2 regions of the Bacillus sp. Brlt_9 genome follow, and region 1 is predicted to be linked to the other one. Evidence: riboswitches for the same ligand, from Rfam matches in the RefSeq annotation. Region 1 holds a riboswitch; the other holds the start of a gene.
What was found. Region 1 has a riboswitch for cyclic di-GMP ahead of VF726_RS24875 (methyl-accepting chemotaxis protein). Riboswitches for the same ligand answer to the same signal wherever they lie in the genome.

Region 1 (4,744 bases):
GCTAGAAACAACTCTAACTTGATTGGTAACAGTTTGTGCTGATTTCGAAATTTTTTCAAAGAAAGCACCACTACTTTCAACAAGTATAATTCCAGATTCTACTTCTTTTGAAGTTTTTTGCATTGAAACAACAGCTTCTTCCGTTCCAGCTTGTGTTTCCCCTATTAATTTTGCTATATCTTTTGCTGATGCTTCCGTCTGCTCTGCTAATTTACGCACTTCATCAGCCACAACAGCAAATCCGTCTCCAGTTTCCTCAGCACGTGAAGCTTCAATAGTAGCATGTAAAGCTAGCGAATTAGTTTGATTTGAAATACTTGTAATTACAGTTACAATATCACTAATTTCTTTTGATCTCACTTCCAAAGAATAAATGATAGAAGATAAATCTTGTACTGCATTTTGTATTATATTCATTTGATTAATCGCCTGTTTAGTAACACCGTTTCCTTTTCCTGAATGATGCTCTATACCTTCAGACTCTTTCGTCATTTGTTTTGCAGCATTCGTTATCTCTTCCATCTTATCTTCCATTTCATATACAATACCTAAATACTGTGGTACTGCAGTTTCTTGTGACTGAGCGCCCGCTCTTAACTCAACTATAGAACTTACGATTTCTTGAACTGCCATGCTATTCTCTTTCGTACTCACTGACAATTCTTTTGAAGATGAGGAAACCTGTTCAGCGGTCTGCTTCACTTTATCTATAATTCCTTTAAACTTCTCGATGGTATTATTAAAATACGCATTAATAATACCAATATCATCTGGTCTTTCCTCTAATTTAATACTTAAATCACCTTCACCAACTTTGCGCAATCCTTCACGTAAATCCCGCAATGGAGCAAGTGCGTTACGTACGATTAAGAATTGAATAACAGTTGCAATTAAAACAGAAATACAAATAAACATTAAACCTTGTATAATGAATTTTTCCTTTGTACTAGGAACAATAGAGGCATCTACATCGGCTGCAACAATTGCCACAATATTTCCGTCTCCATCTTTAATTGGCTCTAATATCGTTACCCATGATCCTAATGCGTCTTCATATACTACTGTCATATTTGCTTTTTTCGTGCTCATTACTTTATCATATGCTTCCATCCAAAGATCTGGTTGTTTATAATATTCTCCCGGCCTTACTTCAACAACATTTGCTAACCCTGTAGATAAATCGACGATTAGTAACTCACCTTTTTCATTTTCTTTTGCTCCAACAATATAGGTTTGTCCAACACTATTCAATTCTTCCGTTGCTTCATCTAATTTCTCTGTTAACTTCTCTCTCTTTTCTCTTTGTGCCACTGGGTCTTTTGTAACATCTCTGACTATTTCTTCATCTAATTTATGTAATACCGTATCTCCTGTTTCAAAAGAATGCCTTTCAAATATAGACATCATACTATTTTGAAACATGTTAAAACTTAACGCTCCCATAGTACCAACAAGCGTCAAAATAACTAACACAGTTAACAATACATTCTTTTGAAGAAATGATAGCTTGTGCCAATATTTTTTCATCAACATCACCTTTCTTAATTAACTTAATATAAAGGAAAACTATTAAAATATAAACCTTATCAACAACTGATAAGGTTTCTCATTTGTTTACAAATAAAAAAAAGACCAATGAAAAAGCATTGGTCAAGACCAACCCTATCCGTCCGGTAACTGGCTAGCGTAGCCTTTCGGCCTTAGCTCCTGTAGTTTTGCGTCCTAATGTTTCCATCAGTTTGCCTTTCTCGCTGAACGAGTTGAACGATATGGGAGTTCTATGAGAATTAAATTATTCTCTATCAAAGATTACAACATAAAAATTAAAATGTCTACCTATTTAGAGATGCAAATGTAAAGTTTTAATGTATTATTTTTTCGAAATAATTTAACAAAGTACGTGAATGTTACATTTCTTGTGTTATATAATAAAAAATGTATATAACACAAGGATTTTTTGAATATTTATTTTAATTTTCATTTAAATTAAATTATTCGAATATATCTTAACTAATGAATTCCGGAGGTAGTTTATCATGTTTTGGCTACAATTTCTTACGTTACTACTCTGCATTTTTATTGGCGCACGCCTAGGCGGAGTTGGTCTAGGAGTAATGGGTGGCGTTGGTATGGCAATACTTGTTTTCGTCTTCCACTTACAACCTACAGCTCCTCCTATTGATGTAATGCTTATGATTTTAGCAGTAATTACAGCTGCCGGTGCACTTCAAGCCGCTGGAGGAATGGACTACCTTGTTCATCTAGCTGAGAAAGCATTACGAAAAAATCCAAAACGCATTACATTCTTTGCTCCAATTGTTACTTATTTATTTACACTCTGTGCAGGGACTGGTCATGTTGCTTATTCTGTACTTCCTGTTATCGCAGAAGTCTCTCGCGAATCTGGGATTAGACCGGAACGACCAATGTCAATTGCCGTAATTGCTTCCCAACAAGCAATTACAGCTAGTCCTATATCAGCTGCAACAGTTGCACTTTTAGCAATGTTAGCTGACTATAAAATCACCTTATTAGATATTTTAAAAGTAAGTATCCCTTCTACTTTCATCGCTTGTATGATAGCTGCGTTTGTTGCTAGCAAAATGGGGAAAGAATTAAATGAAGACCCTGAATACTTAAAGCGATTAAAAGAAGGAATGATTCCTAAGATTGAAAAGAAAAAAGAATTTGTTGGTGTAAAAGGCGCTAAATTATCAGTTATCCTTTTCCTAATAGGAACTTTTCTTGTCGTACTTCTCGGTTCATTTGAAGCACTTCGTCCAGGATGGATAGTTGATGGGAAGTTAGCCCGTCTTTCCATGCCAAACACAATTGAAATGGTTATGTTAACAATCGCAGCTCTTATTATTATTTTCTGTAAACCAAATGTAGAAAGCATCGTGTCTGGTAACGTCTTTAAAGCGGGGGCAACAGCCGTTGTTGCTATTTTCGGGATCGCTTGGATGGGAGATACTTTCTTTAACGGAAACTTAAATATGATTCAAGGATCAATTCAGCACCTAGTAACAAGTGCGCCATGGCTATTTGCCATCGCATTATTCATTCTATCTATTTTACTATATAGTCAAGCAGCAACAGTACGCGCTTTAATGCCTCTTGGATTATCACTCGGTATTCCACCAGCACTACTAATCGCGATGTTCCCTGCAGTAAATGGATATTTCTTCATTCCAAACTACGGAACAATCGTTGCTGCCATTAACTTCGATCGCACTGGTACAACAGGCATTGGTAAATATGTTTTAAATCATAGCTTTATGATTCCAGGCCTAATCGCAACATTCACTTCTATCGGAATTGGAATGCTCTTAATATCAATTATGTTTTAAAGAAAAAGCACAAACCTACAAATTTACAGGGTTTGTGCTTTTTTAATCAAACGTTTGTTTAAATATTTTTAACTGTCCATTCTTCCATTCTGTTCTTTACTATTTGTGCGAAGTCTACAAACTCTTACTTACTTCCTCTGCTAGCTTCTTCGTACTTTCATACGCAGATTCTGCTAAACTAATTGCTGAAATAATTGAAACACCGTCCGCACCTGCTTCTATAACTGAAGTTGCATTTTCAATTGTAATACCACCAATCCCGACGACTGGTATTGTAATTCCTTGTTCTCTAAAATGAGCTAAACCTTTCGTTCCTTGCACTGCTTTCGTATCTTTTTTCGTACTTGTTGGGAAAATAGGGCCAACACCTAAATAATCAGCTCCGTTTTCAATTGCCCAGCGTGCTTCTTCAATTGTATGAGTAGATACACCAACAATTTTATCCCCCATTTTTTCACGAACAGAAGTAATCCCTTCATCATCTTGTCCAACATGCACGCCATCTGCATCTAACTCGATAGCTAGTTCCACATCATCATTTACGATGAATGGAACACCGTACTCCTTACAAATTGCTTGTAGTTCTTTTGCGAAACAAATACGTTTCTCTCCCGTTAAAGCCCCTTCCCCCTTTTCACGAAATTGAAAAATTGTTATACCACCTTCAAGTGCATCTCTCAATACTTGTAGTGGCTCCTTCGTACAATTGTTACTTCCCATAATAAAATATACTGATAATAACTTAGACATTTCTGCCTTTGAAATACGCGACATTTATTTTCCCTCCTTACTATATAACCTCAATCTTCCCATACTTCTCTATATCACCCGAAGTCGTATTCGCTAACTGATTTAAAAATTCAATTTGGAAACTACCAGGTCCCTTTTCTACTGTCTTAGCAGCTGCCAGTTCCGCGGCTACACCATAAAATGTTAATGCCGCTACTGCTGCCTTTACATAATCTTTTTCTACTGCTACAAATGCTCCTATTACAGAAGTTAGTAAACACCCAGTTCCCGTAACTTTCGTTAAAATAGGGTGACCATTTCGAATAAGAATAGTTCGCTCTCCATCTGTAACAACATCTTCTTTTCCAGTAATCACCGCAACTGTATTTAGTTCATCCGCTGCCTGCCTTGCAATACTTACAACATTTCCTTGTCCAGCACCAGCATCTACCCCTTTAATTTCCCATCTCTCATTAATAACGTTCGCTATTTCAGCTGCATTTCCGCGGATAACAGCTAAATCAATTTCAGCCGGAATATGTCTCGCAACTTCTGTTCGATACGACGTTGCTCCTGCACCAACTGGATCAAACAATACTGGTACATTGTTCACATTTGCTGATTTACCCGCAAGTAACATCGCTTCTACTTCTTCAGGACGAAGT
Region 2 (5,576 bases), on a different contig from region 1:
TCGATGTTTTGGGGCTGGGAAGAAGCAAATGAGTCGCTTACGGTAACTATTATTGCAATGTTTATTATCGGTCCGTTAACAGTGGGTGCTTCTTATTTTGTTTTAAATGTAATTCGTGGGACTAATGCTCGTATTGGTCATATATTTAGATGGTTTAACGATGGAAGTAAGTTTATGAAATCGTTTTTAACATATTTACTAATGAATGTGTACTTAATTCTATGGACATTACTTCTTATTATTCCAGGTATTATTAAATCATTTTCTTATTCTATGACATATTTTATTTTGAATGATCACCCAGAATATACAGCGAATCAAGCGATTACTGAAAGTCGTCGTATGATGAATGGACATAAAATGGATTACTTTTTACTATGCTTAAGCTTCTTAGGTTGGTTCATTTTAAGTATTCTTACTTTAGGAATCGGTTTCTTATGGTTAGTACCATATTTCTACACGACATCAGCTGCATTTTATGAAGAGATTTCAAAAGAATATTATAAAAAAGAAGATACTAATTTCTAATAACCACCTGGCCCCTAAAGAATATAGGGCAAAGATATTTTAGATGTTCTGTTTACGGGGATTACTTCAGGATAAGGTATAGAATTCCGCCCTCTATGTTTTAGCATAGAGGGCTATTTTTTAATGTGAAAATAATGAATAATATATGTGGAAGGAAAAGCGAGGTGAATGAGAGTGAGCAAATTTTTAATACCGTATTCATTTTCTATATTAAGTTTCTTTATTTCAGCAACGGCACTTGATTTATATGATAGGATGGGAAACAATAGTGAGCTGGTTTCGCCGAACTTACTTGGTAAAATAATTCAATCTACTGCGCAAATGGGAGTCCTTACATTGTATTTTGGAGTACCTATCATTTTAGGTGGCTGTCTACTTGGTGAACTATTGTTTAGATTTATCATTTTACGATTTAAACTAAGCTATATTATATCTTTATTATTATATTTACTTTTAGCTTTTACTATTGTTTCCGTAACGGTTGGAATTCCAACTACATATGAAGATTCTAATACTACTTTCATGGTAATAACTATGATTTGCGCTGGTACATTCTTTATGGGCCGGAATATATGGGAGAAAAAATAAATGAATGATGGAGTGACAGAATGAAATATACATGTCCATGCTGCGGGTATAGAACAATAGAAGAAGAACCGCCGGGTACATATGAAATTTGCAGCATATGTTATTGGGAAGATGATGGGGTTCAGTTTAATGACCCTGACTATGAAGGCGGGGCAAATGAAGTCTCGTTAAGACAAGCACAGAAAAACTTCATTGCATTTGGTGCTTGTGATGAATGTTTTGTGAAATCAGTTAGAAAGCCGACTAGTGAAGATGTGAAGGATGCTAGTTGGAAGCAAATTTGTTAAATAGCTTGAAATAAAAATGTTATTACTCGATGTAAACAGGAGTAATAACATTTTTTTATGTAGTGAATAAAGAATTAACGCCGTCTTACAAGATAAAACAGTAAAGATGATACAGTAATAGGAAGGCCTGTTTCCAGAAAAGCTTCTAAATAAAAGGATAGAAAATCTCTGTTGTTAAACCACATAAAGAAGAAATGATTGTAGGAAATACCTAACAATGTAAATAAAGGAATACCAATTTTTAATTCGTGACTTCCTTTTATTTTTCTATAACAAAATTCACCTATTAAACAACCGATAAGAACAGGGATGCTTCCAAGAATTGAAAACATAATAATAGATACCCAAATCGGCCCCCATGAATCTGCATAATTTGGAACGCGTGTATACTGTAAAACGTTCACAATGATAGAAAAAACCAGTAAGCATATTAAATAACTAATAGAAAATTTTTTCAATGGAATCATCCTTATAAAATTTCACTTTATTTTTATGAAAATATAAACCTCTTTAAATTATAGATTAGATATATAAGGATAATCAATTTTTATACATTTCGTGTTTATGGATATATTTTCAACGAACATAAAAGTATAGATGTATAGTCAACTTTGTATATTTAATGTTATCATATTGAATGATATGGAAATTTTTAATAGAAGAAGCAACGAACAATTCAAAGGCGATGAAGCTTTTGTTGTATTAAGAAAATGTCTATTATTACTCAGCGATATTAAAAATAAGATACGTATTTATATAAATTTAGTAGAAATGGGGTTTTAAAAAGGAATGAGTATAAGTATAACACGGCAAAAGATTTTAGCAGCTGCTTCTCAAATTGTCCAATGTAAAGGGGTTGTTAAATTAACCTTAGAAGCGGTAGCAAAAGAGGCGGGGATAAGTAAAGGTGGATTGTTGTATCACTTTTCAACTAAAGAAGCTTTAATAGAGGGTATGATACTCAAAGGGACGGAGGAGTGTCAAGACGCTATTCACAATAAAGTAGCGGAAGACTTAGAGAAGAAAGGAAGGTGGGTACGTTCTTTTGTAGAGGAAAGATTAAGTAATGAGAGAAGAGTAGAAGAGCTGGGGAGTAGTATGATGGCAGCATTAATGCTAAAACCTGAATTACTTGAACCGTTACAACAATCATTTCAGCAACTGCAACATAAAATAGAAAATGATGAGATAGATTCGGTTTGTGCCACAATTATTAGATTAGCAGCAGATGGATTATGGTATTCGGAATATTTAGGGGTTGGGAGACTAAGCCCCGAATTAAGAGAAAAAGTGATTCAAGTTCTTATTAATAATTCATATAAATAGTATATACGAACTATATAATTCACCATTACTTATTTAATGTAGTGGTGAATTATTTTTTTTGTTAGAAAAATAGAACAATTATACAAAGTGTTGAATTATAACCGTCCAGACGGTATAGTAATATTTGGGTTAAGAGGAAAATGAAACAAAAAAAGAATAAAAGATATTTTTAGCACACTATTCGAAAGGATAGGTCGCAAAGCTTAGAGTCTACGGTAATACATATTGGTTACTAAGATCGTCTGGTTGCACATTTTTGATGCAACCGGACGGTCTTTTTTTGTTGTATAAATATAAAAAATAGGAGGGAATTATACAAATGAAAAGTAATAAAAGACATATTTCAATGGTTTCATTAGTTTTTCTAGTATTATTTTCAGTGCTAAATGTGTGGGCCCCAGTTATTCAAGCTGCTGTGATGAAAAGTCCAGTGGATGAAATTAATGTTTCCCGTACTGATGGCACGACATCTGAACCATATCAAGCCTCGGATGGCATGAAAGTAGAAGTGAAGTGGTCAGCTAAAGAAAAAATAAAAAGTGGAGATCAATTCACAATTGATATGCCAAAAGAGTTTCGAAAAGACCTTATGAATATGAGTTTTCCTTTAAAAGATGCTGAAGGGAAAATAGTTGGTACATGTGAGATGAAAAAGGGTGTATTGACATGTACGATGGGTGATTACGTAGAAGGAAAGAATAACGTTAAAGGTTCTTTATTCGTGGAATTCTACTTTGGTCTAGAAGCATATGATGGTGTTAAAAAAATCCCATTAGAATTTAACGTGGATGGTCAAATCGTAAATAAAGAAGTAAGTGTAAATAATACGACAGAGAGACCGAAGCCGCAGCCCAATACAGATAATTTATTGAAATGGGGTTCTTATAATCAAGAAGATCCGTCCATTGCTGATTGGCTTGTATATGTAAATGCAACTGGAACAGAAATGCAAGATCTTAAATTAACAGACACATTGGGACCTGGGCATGAATTAATTACAGATAGTTTAGTATTAGAAGAGGCTGTCTTTGAAGATGGCTATGCAGCAACAAATATTAAGCCAGCAGATTTATCTAAAATTAAAATTAATGCAACGAAAGCTGGATTTACAATTGAATTTCCGGACAGTTCAAAAGGTTATATTTTAAGATACAAAACAAAAATTACTAATCCTGCTGCAAAGCCTCATAAAAATACTGTGAAATTAGAAGGTAAAAATATTGTAACTGAAGAAAAAGTTGGAGAAGTATTCGTAAGTGGTGGGGGAGGAACCGGTTCAGGTGACGATAATCCACCTAGCATTGAAAAAAATATAGTTGATGAGAATGGTAAACTTGTAGAGAATCAGCAGTTAACACAAATCGATCAAGCTATTCAATACCAAGTTGGTACACATATACCGAAAGAACCGCCTAATTATACGTCAATGATAATTAGTGATGATTTAGAAGATGTCTTAGAAGTATTAGAGGCAAAAGTGTATGATCAAAATGGCCAAGATATTACTTCTAAAGGAACGTTAAATATAGATAAACAAAGAAGTGAAGTAACATTTACGTTTGGTGAGAATTTTGACTATAAATCATATGAAGACCAGGTAATTAACCTCGGTATTAAGGCGAAAATTAAAGCTAATGCAGATTTATCTTCTTACGTAGATAAGAAGATTCCTAATAAAGCGGAATTACATTTTGATGATGAAACATTAACATCAAAAGAAGTAACTGTTACGCCGCCTGAAGCCCCAAAAGACGGTACAGTATCGATTCATAAAATAGATTCTGAGAATCCGAACAAAGGGTTAAAAGGTGCCGAATTTGAAGTTCGAAATAGTGCAGATGAAGTTGTTGCAAAACTGAAAACGGACGAAAAAGGTTTTTCAGTACCTCAAACTTTAGCTCCTGGGACGTATAAAGTTTATGAAACAGTAGCGCCAGAAGGATATCAAAAATTAACAAGTCCAGTAGAGGTTACACTTCAAGCTGGAGAAACAAAAACAATTGAAATTAAAAATACTATGCAAAAGGGTCAAATTGAAGTAAAGAAAATTGATTCGGAAAATGGTGAAAAACCATTAGCAAATGCAGAGTTTGATATAGTAAAAGACGCTGTAGTAATCGAACATATTGTTACAGATAAAGATGGTAAGGCAATCTCTAAACCGTTAGCACCAGGAAAATATATTTTAAAAGAAACGAAAGCGCCTGAAGGATACCAATTAAAAGAAACAGAGTTCGAAGTAAACGTAACAGGGGACGGCATATTCCCAATACAAGTGGAAAATGCAATGGTAGACAAAGGTAATATAGAAATTACAAAAGTAGACAAAGAAAACGGGGCAGTATTAGCCGGTGTCGAATTTGAAGTCCAAGATGAGAAAGATGGAGTAGTAAGAAAAGTAGTAACAGATAAAGATGGAAAAGCAAACGTTTCAGATCTATCAGTAGGAAAGTACAAATTAGTAGAGACGAAAAGCTTACCAGGTTACAAAAAGCTAACAGAACCAGTACCATTTGAAATTAAAAAAGGTATGACAAAAGCTTTATCAATAAAAATAGAAAATGAGCAGTTAGACAAAGGCTCAGTAGAAATTACAAAAGTAGATAAAGATAGTAAAGCACCATTAAAAGATGTTGTATTTGAGGTACGTGATTCAAAAGGAAAAGTAGTAAGAAAAGTAACAACAGATAAAGACGGGAAAGCGAAAGTTTCAGATCTATCAGTAGGAAAATATGAATTAGTAGAAACGGAAAGCTTACCAGGTTACAAAAAACTAACAGAACCAGTATCATTTGAAATTAAAAAAGGTATGACGAAAGTCCTATCAGTGGAAGTAGAGAATGAACA

Region 2: it holds a riboswitch for cyclic di-GMP, as region 1 does, so the genes downstream of both, VF726_RS22035 (SpaA isopeptide-forming pilin-related protein) here and VF726_RS24875 (methyl-accepting chemotaxis protein) in region 1, are expected to answer to the same signal.

The regions. Positions count from the first base shown of each region.
Region 1 is NZ_JAYJLO010000008.1:102,506-107,249, reverse strand. Features, by position in the region: gene VF726_RS24875 (methyl-accepting chemotaxis protein) at 1-1,527, opposite strand, end outside; cyclic di-GMP riboswitch class I at 1,670-1,754, opposite strand; gene VF726_RS24870 (anaerobic C4-dicarboxylate transporter family protein) at 2,037-3,350, shown strand; gene thiE (thiamine phosphate synthase) at 3,465-4,124, opposite strand; gene thiM (hydroxyethylthiazole kinase) at 4,141-4,744, opposite strand, start outside.
Region 2 is NZ_JAYJLO010000006.1:40,585-46,160, reverse strand. Features, by position in the region: gene VF726_RS22060 (DUF975 family protein) at 1-528, shown strand, start outside; gene VF726_RS22055 (hypothetical protein) at 697-1,116, shown strand; gene VF726_RS22050 (CPCC family cysteine-rich protein) at 1,137-1,403, shown strand; gene VF726_RS22045 (hypothetical protein) at 1,478-1,861, opposite strand; gene VF726_RS22040 (TetR/AcrR family transcriptional regulator) at 2,193-2,729, shown strand; cyclic di-GMP riboswitch class I at 2,891-2,983, shown strand; gene VF726_RS22035 (SpaA isopeptide-forming pilin-related protein) at 3,043-5,576, shown strand, end outside.